4 regions of the Bacillus sp. P4_D3 genome follow, and region 1 is predicted to be linked to each of the others. Evidence: riboswitches for the same ligand, from Rfam matches in the RefSeq annotation. Region 1 holds a riboswitch; each other region holds the start of a gene.
The links. Region 1 has a riboswitch for S-adenosylmethionine ahead of AC1DTM_RS07645 (methionine ABC transporter ATP-binding protein). Riboswitches for the same ligand answer to the same signal wherever they lie in the genome.

Region 1 (5,342 bases):
GTTTGACAAGAGAACACTCCTTTCGGTTTTGCTCACTGAAAGGAGTGTTTTTTTTTAGGTCGCTAAAAACTCTTCTGTACTCATTATATTAGCGTATACTCCATTTAAACTCGCCAAAATTGTATTATGAATATAAACAGCTGGTATAGTAGCATTCTTAAATGAAAGATCTTTTGTAGCACAAGCATCGTGTATTACGGTACAGTGAAGGCCAAAATCAAAAGCAGCCCTTACCGTAGAATCAATACACATATGGGTCATCATCCCGCAGATTACGACGTGCTCAATTCCTGAACGTTGTAATCGTTCTAGAAGATCAGTTTCTCGGAAGCTATTTGGATAATGTTTAAGGATAACGGATTCCTCTCTAAGTGGACGGACATTTTCGTGAATATGGACACCTTCTGTATTGGGTAGGAAAAAAGTAGCGCTATCTTTTATAGCTACATGTTGGATATGAAAAATAGGTTCGTTTCTAATTCTAAAATGTTGTAGTAGCTGATCAGCATATTCACTTGCTTCTACTGGATTACGTAATTCCATCTTGCCATTTGGAAAATAATCATTTTGAATATCGACGAGCAAAAGAGCTGTTTTCATATATTTATCTTCCTCCGAATTCATATTGAAATACTGTTATTCAATTAGTAGAGAAGATTCTCCTCTTTAAAAGTATGAGTGAGGAGGATTTTACATAACTATAAAAATTACTATTGTATTGTGATTTTTTATTTGAAAATTTTAATAGAGGAATAATTGATTTTTTTCTGAAAAATGTATTGACTCTTATTATTCTGAGTTCTATAATGAGAATTAATTAAATGACAATTAAATCGATACACTCTTATCCAGAGAGGTGGAGGGACTGGCCCTACGATACCTCAGCAACGGGTTTTTTAATACCGTGCTAATTCCAGCAAGCTTAAAGTAGGCTTGGAAGATGAGAAGATGTGAACGAGTACATAAAAGTGCTCTCCTTCTTATCTTTTACAAGTGATAAGAAGGAGAGCACTTTTTATTTTACCTCGAAAGCTCTACTTCAAGTTTTACAGCATATAGGAGGGAAGAAAATGATTTCTTTTAATAATGTAAGTAAAGTATATGAATCAGGTGGACAATCTGTTCATGCGGTTGAGGATGTAACGCTGTCAGTTGAAAAGGGCGAAATTTTTGGCATTATCGGATTTAGTGGTGCTGGAAAGAGTACGTTATTACGCTTAGTAAATATGTTAGAAAGACCAACTGCAGGAACAATTTCAATAGATGATAAAGAAATTACATCATTATCGGCGAAAGAGTTACGGAAACTAAGACAAAGAATTGGGATGATTTTTCAAAGCTTTAATCTATTTAATTCAAGAACAGTGTTTGGGAACATTGCTTATCCATTAAGGTTAGCGAAATTGCCGAAGAATGAGATAAAAGAAAGAGTGAATGAACTACTAAAGTTTGTTGGTTTAGAAGATAAAGCGAACTATTATCCAGAACAGTTATCAGGTGGACAAAAGCAGCGCGTTGGGATTGCAAGAGCACTTGCGACATCACCGGATATTCTCATATGTGATGAGGCAACATCAGCTTTAGATCCGGAAACAACAACAGAAATTTTAAATTTATTAAAGAAAGTAAATAGAGAGTACAATTTAACGATTCTACTTATTACACATGAAATGCACGTTGTGAAAGAAATTTGTCACCGTGTAGCTGTTATGGAAAAAGGAAAAGTAATTGAAGAAGGAAAACTGTTTGATGTTTTCACACAACCAAAAACAAAGACAACTCAAAATTTTGTACGCTCTGTTATTAATGATCACTTACCAGAAAGTGTTCTAGCGAAAATTCAAAACGGAGGTCAGATTTATCGCCTGACTTTTACTGGGGAAGAAACAGGGCAGCCTGTACTATCATATATTGCGAAAAACTATAACGTCGATGTAAATGTTCTTTACGGAAATATTATTGAACTCCAAAATGTGCTATTTGGAAATCTTCTTGTAGAGCTACAAGGTGAACAGAAGGAAATTCAAAAAGCATTACAACATCTAAGACTGCAAGTGCAGCTGAAGGAGGTAGGAGCTCATGCGAGTTGATTGGAGTATATTTTGGCCTCGCATATTAGATGCGACAGGGGATACCCTCTTAATGGTAATTGTAACCCTTATATTCGCTACAATTCTCGGTATACCTCTAGGTTTACTTTTATACGTAACGAGGAAAGGAAACTTTTTAGAAAATAAATGGGTCTTTTCTATTCTTAATATCGTAATTAATACAATTCGTCCGGTTCCATTCATTATCTTTTTAGTAGCTCTAAGTCCGATAACAAGAAGTGTTATCGGAACGACGATTGGAACGGCAGCAGCAATCTTCCCAATGACGTTAGTTGCATCAATTGGTATTGCTAGAATGGTTGAAACAAATCTTGTTTCTGTTCCGAAAGGGGTAATTGAAGCAGCACAAGCAATGGGCGCTTCACCACTTAGAATTGTTTTTGAAATCCTAGTGCCAGAAGCTTTAGCACCATTAATCTTAGGTGTCACGTTTATGACAGTTGGTTTAATTGAATTTTCTGCAGTTGCTGGGCTTGTCGGTGGTGGCGGTCTTGGTGACTTAGCAATGACATATGGTTATCAACGCTTTGATACGTCAGTTATGTTCGTAACGGTCGTTTTACTTATTATTCTTGTACAGGTAGCTCAAAATTTAGGAAACTACTTTGCGAAAGTCTTTTTACGCAGATCATAAAAAGGAAGAGGGGAAAAGAAAATGAAGAAAATTTTAGCATTTGCATTATCAGCGATTGTAGGAATTACAGCCTTAAGCGGCTGCTCAGGTGGAGACACAGGTGCAGGAGCGAAAGAGAAAGTAGTTCGCGTAGGTGTAACTGGAACAGATGGAGACGCTTGGGAAATCTTAAAGAAAAAAGCTGAAAAAGAAGGGATCAAAATTAAACTGGTTGAGTTCTCTGATTACACAACGCCCAACAAAGCGTTAGCTGATGGAGATATTGAACTAAACTCATTCCAGCACATTGCTTTCTTAGAGCAATTTAAAAAGGAGCATAAGTTAGATATTACAGCTGTTGGTACAACGCAAATTGCACCGATGGGCTTATACTCTGAAAAATATAAGAAAGCAAATGAAATCCCAGATGGTTCAGAAATTGCTATTCCAAATGATCCAACGAACCAAGCGCGTGCATTAAAACTTCTTGATGCAGCTGGATTATTAAAGCTTAAGAAAGATTTCGGTCTATTTGGAGATCCAAGCGGCATTGCTGAAAATCCGAAGAAGCTAAAGATTACACCGGTTATCGCACAGCAAACACCTCGTGTGTTAAAAGATGTAGCGGCTTCAGTTATTAATAACGGTGTTGCTGGTCAAGCCGGATTAGATCCAGCAAAGGATCCTATTTTCTTAGAAGATCCAAAGAATGAAAATGCAAAGGCCTATATTAATATTTTCGCAGCTCGTACGAAAGACAAAGATGATCCAACACTGAAAAAAGTAATTGAATTATACCATTCAAAAGAAGTAACAGATGCAGTTAAGAAAGAAACAAATGGTGGTTCCATTTCAGTAGATCTTTCACTAGATGAGCTTGCAAAAATCGTAAAATAATTATTGGGTTTAACGACTAACAGTAGGAACCCCTCCGCTGTTAGCTCGTTCAACATATAATCTACTTAACAAACAAAACCCTAATTCTGTACCTTCCAATTTTGTATAACATAGAATCCAATGTTTGTTAAGTAGAGTGATGGACCAGGAGTTTTCCTGGTCTTTTTTTATTTAAAACAGTTAGCTAATAATAAGGTAATCCAAATTATGATTGGGTAAGAGAGTAAACTGAAAATGAGTGTAATTGCTAAATTCCTTTTATTGATTAAGCATTTTTCTGATGAAAAGAAGAAAATGGAAAACAGAACAATGGAAGCTGCTGATATTACACCTGGATTATAAGAACGATAAATGAAATACAAGATAATATGCTGAACGGCGTTAAAAAAGATACAGCCCTGTATAAAAATGATCCAGTAAATAGAAGATATGATGCTTAATTGATATAGAAAGACTATGATTAAGACAAAGGTTGTTAATATGGAAATTGCAATGAAAAATTGTTGGCTAGTTATAAGATGAATTGAAAATTGATTAGCAAGATATTGTGGCATCTGGAAAGCTTCTTCAAGGTTATGAATGAAAAATAAAAAGGGGGTTAGCCAGATTGTACGAGTAGTAACATGTCTTGCAGAAGATGTTTTAATCAATTTACATCAGCTCCAATAAAGGGATAGAAAGCCTATAAGAAAAGGCTTTCTACAAGGGTATAGTTATTCAATTATGATGCTTTTTAAATTACTCTCAGGTTGCGGTTGTTCTTCCGCATAAGAGGAGAGCTCCTCTTGTAAAATATTTAGTGCTCGCTTAGCTGATTGCTGAATCGGATTCGGTAACTCTTCTAATATAAGCATACCGAATTTTATTTTTGTACGAATTACCTTTCTTAGTAGTTCATCATGCATGTACTACACCTCCAAACCGAATATTTAGTACATCATCTTCAAACTTAGCTCCTTGAATAGAAAGGTGCGTTAATGTTTTTGGCAAGGTGATATTTCGCTTCGCAGAACCGGCTCGAATAATAAGTTCATCACCTTTTTGATTTAATGAAAGTTCACTTTTGTTTGAGAAGGGAATGGACAGAACGAAAATATACTCATCGCCATCTTTTTTTACATATTGTGTGCGACCGTTAAATTTCACTTCCGTAGGAGAAGAGTCAGATTTAAATAAAGCGTCTCCTACACGTTCTAACATAGACAAACCAACAACTTCTTGTTCAAACATCGGAGCTTCGTAAATAGGAAGTGGCTGAAAACTATCTTGAATTAATGTTTTATATTTCTTTTGTGTATCTTTCCATGCCTGAAAATAAGGATCGGTGACAGTGTTAGGGATGATGCGGTTAATCATGATGGCATCTACGTTATAATCGTATAAATTTAAATAAGTAAAGCTACGCTGAGCTTCTTTAATGACCATTTTTTCAGGATTTACAACAACGCGAATACTCGTTACTTCTCGGTTTGATAAAATATCTCTCATTTCTCCAAGCTGTTCAAGTGTATTTGTTAATTCGTCCATAATATCATCGGTTGGAAGGGGGACACCAAGGAGTGGTTGAGCTACAGGACGAACGACTTTTAAAATTTTTCTTTTAATAGGAAAGAGTTTTTCCATCCACCAGCCGAGCATGTCTGGAAAGCTGAGCATTGCTAAAGTTTCTCCAGTCGGTGCGCAATCAATAATGATGACGTCGTAAGTGTTGTGTTTATAGT
Region 2 (5,342 bases), on a different contig from region 1:
ATTTAGAGGCTTAACAAAAAAGAGCTGATTCAAACATTTCTCTGAATCAGCTCTTTTTTTCATTTCTTTGAAATAACTCATACATATTATTCATGATCGCATCATATAAGAAAGCAAGTTTATCCCATACCCAGCGGTTACTGTCGACCTCTTTCTCCCCGCAGTCAATAATATCAGTATGATCTGTAATTCTATATGCCCTCTCAACGATAATAGGAGCAATCTTCGGTATGCGTGGAATTTCTTTTAAGACATCTGCAAAATTTCCAATGTAGACATGACCGATAATCTCGATTGTTAATGATTTATCCGATATATTTAGCACAGTATGAAATTGATTTGTATGTTGTTGTTTTAAATATTGGGCTAACTTAAATGGAGCATGTTGCTTTTTTAATACGCGGCGAAGGTTTTCTGTGTTTTCAATATGAAGTGATCTTTCACGAATAAGGACACGAATATCTTCTCCCATAAAAGGTATTGTATTGTACATAGGTGATTCTCCTTAAAAACTTAACTACGCTTGCGTTATGCATATGTAAGTCTAGCATGGTTTGTTCTCTATGTGTGCTTACAGTTTTGTAAGGTAGAGTGGTGAAGTTACTTGCATAAAGTGACGATAATGTGACAAAAATGTGTGTATATTTATTAAGAGATCATCTTAAGTGCAAAATTTAGGACGTTCTCGGTATAATAAAACAAGTGGAGATAAGAGAAACTGTAATTCGTAGTAGATGTAGATAAAAGGAGAATAAGAGATGAAGAAGGTTTTCGGTATTGCAATGCTTGGGGGTATGCTCCTTCTAGCGGGATGTAATGGAAATAAAGACACGAAAGATACGAAGGAACCGAAAGAAAAGGTAGAGCAATCTACTGAACAGACAGAAGATACGAAAGTGTATCGTGAGGTACATGAAAAGTATGATGCGAAGATGAACAAGGAAATTAATAAAGCGTTACAGTTATTTGAAGTGGCAAAAGAAAAGGGCGGTAAGGAAATAACTAATGCTAAATTTAAGGAAGACGTGCAAAATGTAACAACGGGCATGTTAGAAGATATAGATCATATGCGTAAAGAAATTCATGTACCGAAGTCGAAAGAACAAGAACATGAAATGTATGTTGGTTTCTTAAATGAATCAGAACAAGCGATGAAAAAATTACAGAAGTTAGCTAAAGAAGAAGATTCATCGTTGATTCGTGATATAGAAATTAATTTTTCAACAGCATCGACATACTATAAACGTTTTCAAACAGAAACGAAAAAATAACCTTGCGCATGCGCAAGGTTATTTTTTCTTCTTACCATCTCCGTCTTCATCCTCGCATACTAATACCTTCTGCTCTTCGTGAAATTCTGAAATTGTTTGTCCAGTAATATTATCGAAGGGTGTATAAAAAGAAGTGATACGTTTCTTTTTAATGAAGAGTTTATAGAAACCAATGATAACGAGTATGACAATTGTTAATGGCAATCCTATAGTAGCCAGAAGTAAGGGATCCATCTTATAACTCCTTTAAAGTAATTACCTTTATTATAAGTTAAAGTAGTGATTTTAAGAAATAATGCCATCAAAAACTGATTTTTCTAAATATATCCAATTAGATTGACTTTTCATTTTTTCAGAATTATAATTCAAAATATACAATTTGAACCAAATAATAATATAGCAATTTACTTATCCAGAGAGGTAGAGGGACTGGCCCTATGACACCTCAGCAGCGGGTTCTGTAATAGAACACCGTGCTAATTCCAGCAAGCAAGGCTTGAAAGATAAGTGATGGGCATAGTTTTATTAAGCCTTGATCTTATTTTTTAAGATCAAGGCTTTTTGTGTTTTAAGAAGTGGAAAAGGAGTAATAGGAACAAATATGTCAATAAAACAAAGTAAATTCATTTGTTTAGGGGGTTATCGAAGTGTATGTTATTAAAAAACTATCGGTTATGGTGTTTACGCTATGGGTCATTACGACAGTAACATTTTTAATTATGCATATTATTCCAGGGGATCCATTTTCGTCAGATGCGAAAATCTTTCCTGAAGAAGTGATACAAAACATGAGAGCTAAGTATCACCTGGATGAACCGTTATGGAATCAGTATGTTGCTTATTTGGATGGGGTAGTTCATTTTGATTTTGGTGAATCTGTTCAATCAACAGGTCAAGGTGTATCGGAAATTATAACAACTGGTTTTGGACCATCGGCAATTATTGGTTTACAAGCACTTGTTATTTCATTGTTAGTCGGAATTGCCGCAGGTACATTTGCCGCGCTATATCATGGGAAAGTGATTGATTATAGTGTGAGCTTGCTTGCGATTCTCGGTATTTCTATTCCTAGTTTTATTTTAGCGCCACTATTTATACAAGTGTTCGCCATCCAATTTGAATTACTACCAGTGGCGTCGTGGGGAACGTTTGAGCATACTGTATTACCTTCTTTCGCATTAGCGCTCGGGCCAATCGCAGTTATTACAAGATTTGTTCGCTCTAATATGATTGAAGTGTTGCAGAGTGATTATATTAAGCTAGCGAGAGCAAAAGGTATACCAATTAAGAAAATCATTATAAGACATGCTCTTCGAAATGCAATTGTTCCGGTACTTACATTTGTTGGCCCATTAATGGCTGGACTTTTAACAGGAACTTTCATTATTGAAAAAATCTTTTCAATTCCTGGTTTAGGAAAATATTTTGTAGATAGTATTTTTAACCGAGATTATCCGGTAATTATGGGAACAACCATTTTCTATAGTTCGCTATTAATTGTATGTATTTTTATTACAGATATCATTCATCGTATTGTTGATCCGCGTATTCGTTCTATTACGTAAGGAGGGGAATGTTTAAATGGGGGCTTATGAAATTAATGACCAGTTATTAACGAATGAAGAGAAAAAAGAATTAACGATAAATAAAGATCAGCAAACGATTAGCCGAAAAAAGGAAGTGTTTCGCAAGTTTATATCAAACCCTATAGCAGTTTTAGGGGCAGTGACGTTATTACTAATTATTGTTTTCTCGCTTATTGGCGAAAGTTTAACGTCATTTACTGCGAGTGAACAAGTAAAAGAAGCAACTAATTTACCGCCTAGTAGTGAGCATTGGTTCGGAACAGACGATTTAGGGAGAGATATTTGGGCGCGTACTTGGGCTGGTGGGAAAATTTCATTAACAGTTGGATTGGTAGCGGCAGCTCTTGATATAGGGCTTGGTGTACTTATCGGAGGTTTTAGTGGATATGTGAGAGGGCGTAATCGTCTTGGAACGTTAATTGATGAGTGGATTATAAGAGGGATTGAAGTGTTATACGGTATCCCATATTTATTAATTGTTATTTTACTATTAATCGTTATGAAACCAGGACTTTTTACAATTATAATCGCCCTTGCGTTAACGGGATGGATTGGCATGGCACGTCTCATTAGAGCACAAGTCTTGTCTTTAAAGCAAAGAGAATTTGTTGTCGCAGCAGAGCGATTAGGTACACCTCATATGAAAATTATATATGGGCATTTAATTCCAAACTTAACAGGGATTATTATCGTAAATTTATCATTTACAATTCCAGCAGCTATTTTCTCAGAATCATTTTTAAGTTTTATCGGACTTGGAGTACAATCACCAGCAGCGAGCTGGGGCACGATGACGAACGATGCACTCGGGACATTACTAAGCGGAGAATGGTGGCAACTTTTCTTCCCGGCAATCATGATTGCACTAATCATGTTCGCATTTAATGCGATTGGTGATGGTTTGCAAGATGCGATTGATCCGAAAATCGTAAAACGTAATCGAAAGGAGAAAAAACATGGCACAAATCTTATCTTTAGAAAACGTAACGTTGGCCGTTGAAAAAGAGAATAGTAAGCAAGCAATTGTGAAGCATGTTTCCTTTTCTATTAACGAAGGTGAAATAGTTGCACTTGTTGGAGAAAGTGGTTCAGGAAAAAGTGTTACAGCACAATCAATTATCGGCTTAAATCAAGAATCGATTCATATTGATGATGGAAATATATCTTTCCAATCAAAGGAATTAACGGATTTACAAGAATCAGAATGGAATCAAATTCGCGGGAAAGATATTTCCTTTATCTTTCAAGACCCGCTTTCATCTTTAAATCCGACGATGAAGGTGGGAAGACAAATTACAGAAGTAATTGTGCAGCATGAAAAGAAATCGAAAAAAGAGGCAAAAGAAATTGCAGTTAACTTACTAAATGATTTAGGGATACATGAAGCAGAGAAACGCTTTGAACAATATCCGTATCAGTTGAGCGGAGGTATGAGGCAGCGTATTTGTTTAGCAATTGCGTTTGCATGTCATCCGAAGCTCGTTATTGCAGATGAACCTACAACGGCGTTAGATGTAACAATTCAAAAACAAATTATGGGGTTATTAAAAGAGCGAAAAGAAAAACAAAATACGAGTATTTTATTAATTACTCACGATTTGGCACTTGTGCGTGAAATAGCTGACCGGGTGGTAGTTATGTACGGGGGCCGTGTTGTTGAAAAAGGAACGATAGGGGAAGTAATTGGCTCTCCTAAGCATCCTTACACGAAAAGCTTATTGCAAGCAATTCCAAATATGGATGATTCAGAAAAGGTACTTAGAGCAATTGAGGGAACAACACCTTCAATTGAAACGTTAAATAGTTTTGGGTGCCCGTTTGTGAATCGTTGTCCAGTAGCGATAAAAGAATGTATTCATCGTTTCCCAGAGAGAACAACATATTCTGAGGAGCATAGTTCACATTGCTGGCAGCATATTCTGGAGCATAATAAAGCGAAATCAAAAGAGAAGGTGAATGCTTCATGACGACAGATTTAATAGCTGTAAAACAAGTCACAAAAACATATGGAAGTAAAAATAAAGAAATTGCGGCGCTAAAAGGTATATCACTTTCTATTCCGAAAGGAACAACTCTTGGCATTATCGGAGAAAGTGGTTCAGGAAAAACAACACTTGGTAAGCTCATAGCTGGGATTGAAAAACCAACGTCTGGTGAAATTGATTATAACGGTCAAGTTGTTCACACGCTGAAGTCAGCTAATAAGCGGAATTTCTTACAGAAAGTACAGTTTATTTTTCAAGATTCCACAGCTGCATTAAATCCGCGCTGGAAAGTACGCGATAGCGTAACGGAAGGATATATTTCATTCAGTTTAGGCGATAAAGGATTGAAAGATAAAGTCGCAGGTGATGCACTAGAGCGTGTTGGATTAGATAGACGATATATTGATCGTTATCCCCACGAATTTAGCGGTGGACAACGTCAACGTATTGCCATTGCAAGAGCGCTATTATGTGAGCCAGAAGTATTAATCCTTGATGAA
Region 3 (5,342 bases), on a different contig from region 1:
ATTTACGGCGATTGAGTTTACTGCAGTTCGAATGATGGCAGCAGCACCACTACTGTTATTACTTACGTTCTTTATCGAAAAGTCACTTTATATGGAGCGAAAAGATATACCAAGATTAATCATCGTTAGCACGGTAGGTATTGTACTGTATCAAACGTTATTTATGGAAACTGTACAATATACATCCGCTACAAATGCCTCTTTACTCATTTCTATTTCACCTATTTTTACAACTTTATTTGCGATTTTCTTGAAACAAGAAAAATTTTCTTCTCGAAAGTTAGTTGGTTCCATGATTGCCTTTATTGGTGCTACATTAGTTTTAGTAGCGGGGCATTCACTCGCTAGTTCTTTCTACGGAAATGGGATTGGACTTATTGCATCAATATGTTGGGGACTTTATCCCGTTTTAGCAGGACCGCTTATTAAAAAATACTCAGCATTACGTGTTACTGCATGGTCTACATTAGTTGGAGCGATTCCGCTCTTATTGTTAAGTGGTCCACATGTATTTGTCATGCCATTTCACATTACACACGGAATGACACTATTTGCTTTACTATATTCTATTTTCTTTGTAACAGTATTCGGTTTAGTGATGTGGTATGTTGGTGTTCAAAAAATTGGTGCGTCACATACGATGGTATATATGTATATAACACCGCTTGTAGCTGTTTTATTTGCAGCTGTATGGGCAAATGAATATGTATCGTTTCAACAAATAATCGGTGGAATTATCATTTTCTTCGGTCTATGGTTTGTGAAATCGGAGAAAATAGAAGCGCACTCTACCGTACAAGAACCTATATCAAAATAGGAAAGCAGATTACCTATGATCTGCTTTCCTATTTTTTTATTTTTGGTAAAAAGATGAGAAACAAGATAGCAGTAATAAGTGGAATTAAATTTAAAAATGGAATACGGAAGAGTGTAATAAGAATAATACCTGGAAGAAGAACACCGAGGACAGCATAGAAAATACTATGTCTTTTCGTGTACCAATACAAGGAAAGTCCAATAAGTGCAGGGACAATGAGGTGAATGAGAGCCATTAAAAAATAAACCATTAGACGCCCCCTTTATTTTTGTGCTTATTACATCATATCCGTATGTTCATAGATTGATATCACTTTTTTCATAAATGGACGAAAAATGTTTGGAAAAACGTCACATTTATGAGGGATTCTACATTATAAATCTTGTATAATATTATTTTCTAAAAGCATTTTAACAACATAAACATACAGTTTATGTTGTTTTTAATTTGAATGAAATAGATTTTAAGTAGCATGGACTCGAAAGAAATGAGTTATATAGCTTTGGTTGGATAGATAAAAACTATTGAAGGGGAGTACAACATGATTAGTATGTCATTAAGGTCGTTTAAAATTCAATCGTATTATCTACTAGGTATTCTGTTATTAGGCTGGATGTTAACACCGTTTTCAGCACATTTTCTAGGTGCAGGAATTGGACTTATTGTAAGCATGTATTGTGTTTGGATTTTAGGAAGGCGTATCGAAAAACTTGGAGATAGTATCGTAAAGAAGACAAAAGCGCCGACGCTTGGTATGTTTAACCGCTTTGCAGCTGCCATTTTGGGTGCTATTATTATGTACGAAATTGAGCATCATATGGTAATGTGGGCATTTGCAGTAGGGATTCTGGGTGGTTATTTCTTAATCGTTGTGAATTTAGGGTATTATAGTATGAAGGATGAAGAAGAATTAATAAAGGGCTAAAAGGGCTTCTTTTTTAGATGGAATAGAGGATCCGGCGGTGGATAGTACAACAGGAAGCGTAACTTTGTATAAAATATAGGTTTCCGCTTCCAATAAGTTAATATGAAATCACTTAGTAGTATGACTCTTAGGTTCTTTAAAAAAGTTGGATACAATACAACAAACTATTCCGATAATTAGAATAATGTATTTTATCGTTTCACTTGTATGCTCAAATAAATTAACGTTAAGCATCACAAGTCCCCAAAACATTTGAATCGCTCCATAACTGAATAAAATTTTTCCTGTACGAGAAAAATTTTTCATAGGCCTCACCCTTTCCTGTATATGTAAATTATATCATGGGAAACTACAAACGAATGATTATAAAATGAATTTTCTGTAAATTTATGGGTATTGGTATGCGATAGATGAAGAGATTAAAGTTTCACTTTATATAAGATATAGAAAGAAGCTTACGTTTTTAACGTAAGCTTCTTTTTTATGTAAGTGTGTGTAACCGTTAAGCCGCATTGGGTTTTGTCGGTGAGTACGCGGAACTTTACGGTTACACGACACTTATTCATATGAGTAAAAGGGTTATTCCAACAGAAAATTTGTAATTAAGCGATTGGACCGCCTAAGTTAATAATAGCTTCAGAAACGCTATCGAATTTTTTGAAGTTTTCTTTAAATTCGTTTGCAAGCTCAATTGCTTTCGCTTTGTAAGCATCTTTATCAGCCCAAGTTTGTTCAGGCATTAATACTTCGTCAGGTACACCTGGAACGTGACAAGGTACTTCAAGGCCAAAGATGTCGTGTTTTGCAGTTTCAGCTTTAGCAAGTTCACCGCTTAGTGCTGCTTGAATCATTGCACGAGTGTAACCTAAGTTCATACGTTTACCAACACCGTATTCGCCACCAGTCCAGCCAGTGTTTACTAAGAATACTTTTGCATTATGTTTCTCGATTTTTTCACCAAGCATTTCAGCATAACGGGATGCATCAAGCGGTAAGAATGGTGAACCGAAGCAAGTAGAGAATGTAGCTTGCGGAGATGTAACACCGCGCTCTGTTCCTGCTAGTTTACTAGTGTAACCGCTTAAGAAGTGGTACATAGCTTGCTCTTTTGATAACTTACTGATTGGAGGCAATACGCCAGATGCATCAGCAGTTAAGAAAATAATTGTATTTGGATGTCCTGCAACACTTGGCAGTACGATATTGTCAATCGCATGCATAGGGTATGCAGCACGTGTATTTTCTGTTAAAGTAGTATCGTTATAGTCGGCGATGCGTGTTTGACCGTCAATGACAACGTTTTCTAAAACGGAACCAAATTTGATTGCATCGAAGATTTGTGGCTCTTTCTCATGAGAAAGGTTTACACATTTTGCATAGCAACCGCCTTCAATATTGAATACACCGTTATCAGACCAACCGTGCTCATCGTCACCAATTAATTTACGGTTTGGATCAGCAGATAATGTTGTTTTGCCTGTTCCAGATAAACCGAAGAATAGTGCTACGTCGCCTTCTTCGCCTACGTTTGAAGAGCAGTGCATAGAAAGAATGTCTTGTTCAGGTAGTAAGAAGTTCATAATAGAGAAGATTGATTTTTTCATTTCTCCAGCGTATTCTGTACCACCGATTAGTACGATACGTTTTTCGAATGAAACCATAATGAATGCTTCAGAATTTGTACCGTCAATTGCTGGATCTGCTTTGAAGTTTGGTGCAGAAACAATTGTGAACTCTGATTCGTGAGTTGCTAATTCGTCTTCATTTGGACGAATAAATAATTGATGTACGAACAAATTATGCCATGCATATTCGTTAACAACTTGAATTGGTAGGCGATAGTTGCGATCAGCGCCAGCAAATCCTTTGAAGATGAATAACTCTTCTTTTTCTTTTAAGTATTCTAAAACTTTTATATATAATTTATTAAAATGTTCTTCAGAGATCGGTTGGTTCACGGCTCCCCAAGCAATTTTGTCAGCAACCGATGCTTCCTTCACAATAAATTTATCTTTAGGAGAACGTCCTGTGTATTTTCCTGTTGAAGCAGAAACGGCACCAGTAGAAGTTAATTTCCCTTCGTTTCGCATTAATACTTTTTCCACTAATTGCGGAACACTTAATTGAATCTGTGCATTGCTTCCGTTCAATAATTCATGTAAACCAATTTGGACATTCACAGTACTCATATTTATATACCATCCTTTTCATTTAATGAAATATTTCTCGTAATCCCCATCAAGAGTATAACACAATTATATAAATAATGTATACTATTTATTTATTTTTGTTTGTGTGAATGTATCATTTCCTTATTAATATTTCATTCTATGCGTATTGAGAAAAACTTTCAGGAAAATGTGAATATTAATTGACAAATGAATATCATTTCTTTAGTATAGGTTGGGACGGATACTCTCTTATCCCGAGCTGGCGGAGGGACAGGCCCGATGAAGCCCAGCAACCTCACTTGTAGTGGTAAATACAGGTGAATAGGTGCTAAAACCTGTGCGAGGCTAACGGTCTCGAACGATAAGAGCAAAGGGCAAAAAGCAGTATGCAAGTAGCAAATTAAACCTTTCCTCTATGTTAAGTAGGAAAGGTTTTTCTGTATGCTTGTGTGGGAGAATAAATGTATGTCGCAGTTTGTGGCAAATTAAGGATGAGTTCCGTACAATATATACAATTACTGTAGGGAGGTTTACCACATGACAAAAAAACGTCATCTGTTCACATCTGAGTCTGTAACTGAAGGACATCCAGATAAAATTTGTGACCAAATTTCTGATTCAATTTTAGATGCGATCTTAGCAAAGGACGCAAATGCACGTGTAGCTTGTGAAACAACTGTAACAACTGGTTTAGTATTGGTAGCGGGGGAAATTACGACTTCTACTTACGTAGATATTCCAAAAATCGTTCGTGAAACAATTCAAGGCATTGGTTACACACGCGCAAAATATGGATTCGATGCAGAAACTTGTGCAGTTTTAACATCTATCGATGAGCAATCTGCTGACATCGCTATGGGTGTTGACCAAGCGCTAGAAGCACGCGAAGGTCTAATGACTGACGCTGAGATTGAGGCAATTGGTGCAGGAGACCAAGGTTTAATGTTTGGCTTCGCATGTAATGAAACACAAGAATTAATGCCACTTCCAATCTCGCTTGCTCACAAATTAGCTCGTCGTTTAACTGAAGTACGTAAAGATGACACATTATCATACTTACGTCCGGATGGAAAAACGCAAGTTACAGTTGAGTATGATGAAAATGGTAAACCTGTACGTGTGGATACAATTGTAATTTCTACACAGCATCATCCAGATGTTACATGGGAAGAAATCGATCGCGATTTAAAAGAACATGTAATTAAAGCTGTAGTTCCAGCAGAATTAATGGATGGAGAAACGAAATTCTTCATTAACCCAACTGGCCGCTTCGTAATTGGTGGACCACAAGGTGATGCTGGTTTAACAGGACGTAAAATCATCGTTGATACTTACGGTGGATACGCTCGCCACGGTGGCGGTGCATTCTCTGGTAAAGATGCAACGAAAGTTGACCGTTCAGCAGCATATGCAGCTCGTTATGTTGCGA
Region 4 (5,342 bases), on a different contig from region 1:
TTTCGTCGTTTCAAATAATAATGCATCCGCAAGACGTTTTTCTTCCTCTGGAATTGACGCATAGCGCTCTAATTTTTCCGTGTTAACAATCGCATAATCTAATCCTGCTTTCGTTGCATGGTATAGAAAGACAGAGTTCAATACTTCACGTCCAGCTGGTGGTAAACCAAAAGATATGTTACTCACACCTAGAATCGTTAAACATTCTGGTAACGCTTCTTTAATAAGACGAATTCCTTCTATAGTCGCTGCCGCTGAACCTATATATTCTTCATCACCTGTTCCTACAGGAAACACAAGCGCATCAAAAATAATATCAGATGGGCGTATACCATACTTCTTCGTTAGTAATTCATAGCTTCTTTTAGCAATCTCTATCTTTCTTTCTGCACTAACTGCCATACCATCTTCATCAATTGTCCCTACAACTATCGCAGCACCGTATTTCCGAAGAAGGGGTGTCACTTTTTCAAAACGTTCTTCTCCATCCTCTAAATTAATAGAATTGATAACACCTTTTCCTTGAATATAAGTAAGAGCTTTCGCCATAACATTTTCATCTGTTGAATCAATCATAATTGGTACTTTTAACACTTTCGTAACTTCTGCCAAGAATCTTTCCATATCTTCTATTTCATCACGATCAGGGTCTGCCATACAAATATCAATAATATGAGCATTTTTCTTCACTTGCGCTCTTGCCACTTCAGCAGCCTCTTCAAATTTCCCTTCTGCTACTAATCTTTTAAACTTACGCGATCCAATTACGTTCGTCCTTTCTCCAACAAATAGGGGCCTCATAGAATCATCGTATTGCAACGCTTCTAGTCCACTAATTCCATGTCCAACCCTTTCATGATGCTCACGAGGATTAATCGAGGCAAGCGCCAATTTCATTGCACTTATATGTTCTGGTGTTGTGCCACAACAACCACCAATAATATTAATCCATCCTTCTTCAGCAAAACGTTTTACTTTTTCAGCAAGTGACGCCGGAGATTCGTGATAATGCCCATCTTCATCAGGAAGACCAGCGTTTGGATAACAAGAAATATAACACTCCGATAAATCAGATAGAGAACGCATATGTTCCCTCATAAATTCTGGACCAGTAGCACAGTTTAACCCAACCGATAATGGCTTCATATGCTCTACCGATAAATAAAAGGCTTCGATTGTTTGACCCGCTAAAGTCGTTCCCATCGGTTCAATTGTTCCAGAAATCATAATAGGTACTATTTTGTTTAGTTCTTCAAACGCCGCTTGAATTCCAAGGTACGCAGCTTTCACATTACGCATATCTTGACTCGTCTCAACGAGCAATACATCAACTTCTCCTCTTAATAGTCCTCTCGCTTGCCTTGTATAGGCTTCGATTAACTCTTCAAAAGTTACACCACCTGTAACACTAATGGCTTTCGTCGTTGGTCCCATCGCTCCCGCAACATATACTTCTTTCCCACTTCCTTTGACTGCTTGCTTCGCCAAAAACGCTGCCCTTTCGTTTAACTCTTCATCTAAATGAGACAATGCATAATCACTTAATACAATATTTGTTGCACCAAACGTATTCGTTTCAATAATATCTGCTCCAGCTTCAATGTAGACTTTATGAATATTTAAAATCACATCTGGTCTTGTTTTTACTAAATATTCATTACAACCTTCGTATTCTTCTCCTCCAAAATCTTCCGCTGTTAAGTCTTCTTGCTGGATCATCGTTCCCATTGCACCATCTAATATTAAAATTTCATGTTGTAATCTCTCTTCTATTCGTTTCATCAATTAATACCCTCTTTCACTTCTTGCTTTTCTCTCACATATTTCACGAGATGTTCTGTAATTTCATATTTTAAAAACGGCGTAATAAGATAAATACCGTTAAAATATTTCATTGCCGCATCAATCAACTCTTGTGAAATACGAATTCCTTCCTCGATAGCAGCCTCTTTCGTTTTATGTCCATCCATTCTTTGTCTTACCTCTTCAGGGAGCGTAATACCCGGTACTTCAAAATGAAGAAAATCTGCATTCCGCTTACTTACTAACGGCATAATTCCAATAAAGATAGGTTGTTCCAAATGCTTTGTCGCTTCATATACTTCTTCTATTAAAGCAACATCATATATCGGCTGCGTTAAGAAATATTCAGCTCCAGCATCAATTTTTCGTTCCATTCGCTTTACCGCTGCTTTTAAATGCCTTACATGAGGATTGAATGCCCCTCCGACAGAAAATCTTGTTGCCGGACCAATTGATTTCCCTAAAATAGAGCGACCGTCGTTCATCTCTTTAATCATTTTAATTAGCTCTATAGATGACAAATCATATACAGAAGTTGCACCTGGAAAATCACCAACGCGCGCTGGATCACCAGTTAAAGCTAGCACTTCCTCCATACCTAATGCTGATAATCCAAGCAAGTGAGACTGTAGTCCAATGACGTTATGATCTCTACACGTTAAATGCGTCAATACTGGAATATCATGCTTCGTTAATAATGCACCCATAGCCATATTCGAAACGCGAGGAGATGCTAATGAATTATCTGCTAGAGTAATAGCATCCGCTCCAGCCCTTTTCAGTGCTCTTGCCCCTTCAAAAAAACGCTGCGTGTCTAACGTTTTCGGTGGATCTAATTCCACTACAACTGTCGTTTGTTTCTTTGCCTTTTCTGCGAGAGTAACATGAGCTCTCGAACGCTTCTCATGTGTATGGACCACTTTAGGCCTTTGAATCGTCTCCTTTGCTATTACAGGTGCAACATTTGCAATAGCACGTTTCATTCCTTCAATATGTTCCGGGGTAGTACCACAACAACCACCTAATAAACGAATACCTTGTTCAATAAAGTTTGGTGTCATCTCTTCAAAATACGCTGGACTTCCCTCATATACGTAACGCCCCTCCACATAATTCGGGAGACCTGCATTCGGATATGCTGATAAATAGCCATTTTGAGGAATCGATATCATTTTGAAAGCTTCCGTCATATGAAGTGGCCCTAGTTGACAGTTCAATCCAACAACATTGGCACCGTAATCCAAAAGCTGTTTTAATATTTCATTGACATCATTCCCATTTTGAGTCGTACCTGCCTCATGTAACGCTAACTGAGCAACAATCGGAATATTCGTTTGTTTACGCAATACTTTAACGGCATGCAATAATTCAAATTCATCATAAAAAGTTTCTAATAGTAATCCATCAACCTGTTCTTCTAGTAAAGCACCTGCCTGCTCAAGTAACATAAATTCTCTCTCTATATCAGTCGTTGTAACAGCACCAATATGTTTCATACCTCCAATTGTCCCTAAAATTGCATTCCGCTCTGTTACTGATGCTTTCGCAATATTCACTGCCGCTTTATTAATTTGGACAACTTGATTTTCTAGACCATACATGCGGAGTTTCGCTTCATTCGCACCATACGTATTCGTTTGAATAACATCCGCTCCAGCAGCTACATATTGTTTATGGATCGATATAATTAAGTCCGGGTCAGACAAATTCAATTCTTCAAAACTACTTTGTAAACCATGCGAATGTAATAACGTTCCAACCGCACCATCACCTATTACAACTCCTTTTGATAATAAATCTAGTAATTTCACGAATCTCCCTCATTTCTATCAATATAAAAAACCCCCTCTTCACTTTGAAGAGGGGGACATAATTGTTCCTCCTCTTATTATGCAAAACACACGTTTTGCAGGTTTTAGCACCGTTTCAAACATTTAGTTTGAAGGTTGCCGGGTTTCACAGGGCCTTTCCCTCCACCGCTCTCAATAAGAGTTTGTCTTTATTATTTTATTTATGTAGCTAAAAGGAAATACGTTCCCCTTTTAACAATGTTTGTTAATTTTTTATAAATTTAGCATGCACTAAAATAAAAGTCAATGACACTTGCGGAAAAATAAAAATTATTTAAAATAAAGTTGCAATTCAATTATCTTTTGTTGTAAAGTTAAAAACATAATAAAAATTTCATACGAACATTCTTATCTAGAGAGGTAGAGGGACTGGCCCTATGACGCCTCAGCAACCATTAACATTCATTCGTTAATAAGGTGCTAATTCCAGCAAATTGTGAAAGATTTGACAGATGAGAAGAAGACTCTATTCAATCCGAAAGCCTTCTTCTTAGAAGGCTTTTTTTATTTTCACTTAGTCGTTCACTTTAAAAAGGGGGAATTTTCACATGTCAACAATCGAAACAAAACTAGCACAAATCGGGAACCGTAGCGAAGCTACAACAGGAACTGTTAATCCACCTGTTTATTTCTCAACTGCTTATCGTCACGAAGGAATTGGTAAATCTACTGGCTTTGACTATTCAAGAACTGGAAATCCGACTCGCGGTCTTTTAGAACAGGCAATTGCAGACTTAGAAAGCGGTGAGCAAGGGTATGCCTGTAGTTCAGGAATGGCGGCTGTTCTCCTTGTCCTTTCACTATTCCGTTCCGGAGATGAGCTTATCGTATCCGAAGACTTATACGGAGGAACATATCGTCTATTTTCCGAACATGAAGACAAGTGGAATATTCGATGTAGATACGTAGATACACAATCTATTAAACAAATTGAGCAAGCAATCACATCTCAAACGAAGGCTATTTTCATAGAAACACCGACTAATCCATTAATGCAAGTAACTGATATCGTAAGTGTAGCAAGTGTAGCGAAAAGGCACGGACTACTTCTTATTGTAGATAACACGTTCTATACACCTTATATACAGCAACCATTAACAGAAGGTGCAAACATCGTCCTTCATAGCGCAACTAAATATTTAGGCGGACATAACGATGTACTAAGCGGACTTGTCGTTGCGAAAGGGAAATCTCTTTGCGAGGAGCTTGCTCATTATCATAATGCCTCTGGTGCTGTCTTAAGCCCGTTTGATTCATGGCTATTAATTCGAGGGATGAAAACTTTAGCACTCCGCATGAAACAGCATGAAGAAAACGCTCATGCAATTGTTGCTTATTTAAATGATGAAGATGGTGTGACAAATGTATTTTATCCAGGAAGAGGTGGTATGATTTCATTTCGCCTTCAAGATGAAACTTGGATTAATCCTTTCTTACAATCTTTATCCTTAATTACATTTGCTGAAAGTCTTGGCGGCGTCGAAAGTTTAATGACTTATCCAGCAACGCAAACTCATGCCGATATTCCAGAAGATATTCGAACAGCACGCGGTGTGTGTAATCGTCTTCTCCGTTTTTCAGTCGGCATCGAAAATAGCAATGATTTAATTCAAGACTTAAAGCAAGCAATTAAACTTGTAAAAGAAGGTGTAAAAATATGAGCTATTCCATAGATACACTTTTACTGCA

Region 2: linked by a shared signal. The riboswitch ahead of AC1DTM_RS04535 (ABC transporter permease) and the one ahead of AC1DTM_RS07645 (methionine ABC transporter ATP-binding protein) in region 1 are both predicted to bind S-adenosylmethionine.
Region 3: linked by a shared signal. The riboswitch ahead of metK (methionine adenosyltransferase) and the one ahead of AC1DTM_RS07645 (methionine ABC transporter ATP-binding protein) in region 1 are both predicted to bind S-adenosylmethionine.
Region 4: linked by a shared signal. The riboswitch ahead of AC1DTM_RS14150 (methionine biosynthesis PLP-dependent protein) and the one ahead of AC1DTM_RS07645 (methionine ABC transporter ATP-binding protein) in region 1 are both predicted to bind S-adenosylmethionine.

Annotation. Positions count from the first base shown of each region.
Region 1 is NZ_JBFUIN010000032.1:17,711-23,052, reverse strand. It holds gene AC1DTM_RS07650 (cysteine hydrolase family protein) at 55-600, opposite strand; SAM riboswitch class I at 842-947, shown strand; gene AC1DTM_RS07645 (methionine ABC transporter ATP-binding protein) at 1,071-2,090, shown strand; gene AC1DTM_RS07640 (methionine ABC transporter permease) at 2,080-2,745, shown strand; gene AC1DTM_RS07635 (MetQ/NlpA family ABC transporter substrate-binding protein) at 2,767-3,621, shown strand; gene AC1DTM_RS07630 (HXXEE domain-containing protein) at 3,789-4,271, opposite strand; gene AC1DTM_RS07625 (DUF3926 domain-containing protein) at 4,335-4,526, opposite strand; gene AC1DTM_RS07620 (ArsA family ATPase) at 4,519-5,342, opposite strand, start outside.
Region 2 is NZ_JBFUIN010000013.1:17,704-23,045, reverse strand. It holds gene AC1DTM_RS04555 (multidrug effflux MFS transporter) at 1-14, shown strand, start outside; gene AC1DTM_RS04550 (hypothetical protein) at 47-493, opposite strand; gene AC1DTM_RS04545 (hypothetical protein) at 759-1,271, shown strand; gene AC1DTM_RS04540 (DUF3951 domain-containing protein) at 1,290-1,505, opposite strand; SAM riboswitch class I at 1,677-1,781, shown strand; gene AC1DTM_RS04535 (ABC transporter permease) at 1,919-2,836, shown strand; gene AC1DTM_RS04530 (ABC transporter permease) at 2,853-3,857, shown strand; gene AC1DTM_RS04525 (ABC transporter ATP-binding protein) at 3,814-4,824, shown strand; gene AC1DTM_RS04520 (ABC transporter ATP-binding protein) at 4,821-5,342, shown strand, end outside.
Region 3 is NZ_JBFUIN010000022.1:16,531-21,872, forward strand. It holds gene AC1DTM_RS06235 (DMT family transporter) at 1-817, shown strand, start outside; gene AC1DTM_RS06240 (hypothetical protein) at 846-1,067, opposite strand; gene AC1DTM_RS06245 (ATP synthase subunit I) at 1,359-1,742, shown strand; gene AC1DTM_RS06250 (hypothetical protein) at 1,851-2,048, opposite strand; gene pckA (phosphoenolpyruvate carboxykinase (ATP)) at 2,345-3,931, opposite strand; SAM riboswitch class I at 4,160-4,281, shown strand; gene metK (methionine adenosyltransferase) at 4,451-5,342, shown strand, end outside.
Region 4 is NZ_JBFUIN010000123.1:1,571-6,912, forward strand. It holds partial or broken gene metH (methionine synthase) at 1-1,782, opposite strand, end outside; gene AC1DTM_RS14145 (bifunctional homocysteine S-methyltransferase/methylenetetrahydrofolate reductase) at 1,782-3,614, opposite strand; SAM riboswitch class I at 3,686-3,795, opposite strand; SAM riboswitch class I at 3,999-4,112, shown strand; gene AC1DTM_RS14150 (methionine biosynthesis PLP-dependent protein) at 4,202-5,314, shown strand; gene metC (cystathionine beta-lyase) at 5,311-5,342, shown strand, end outside.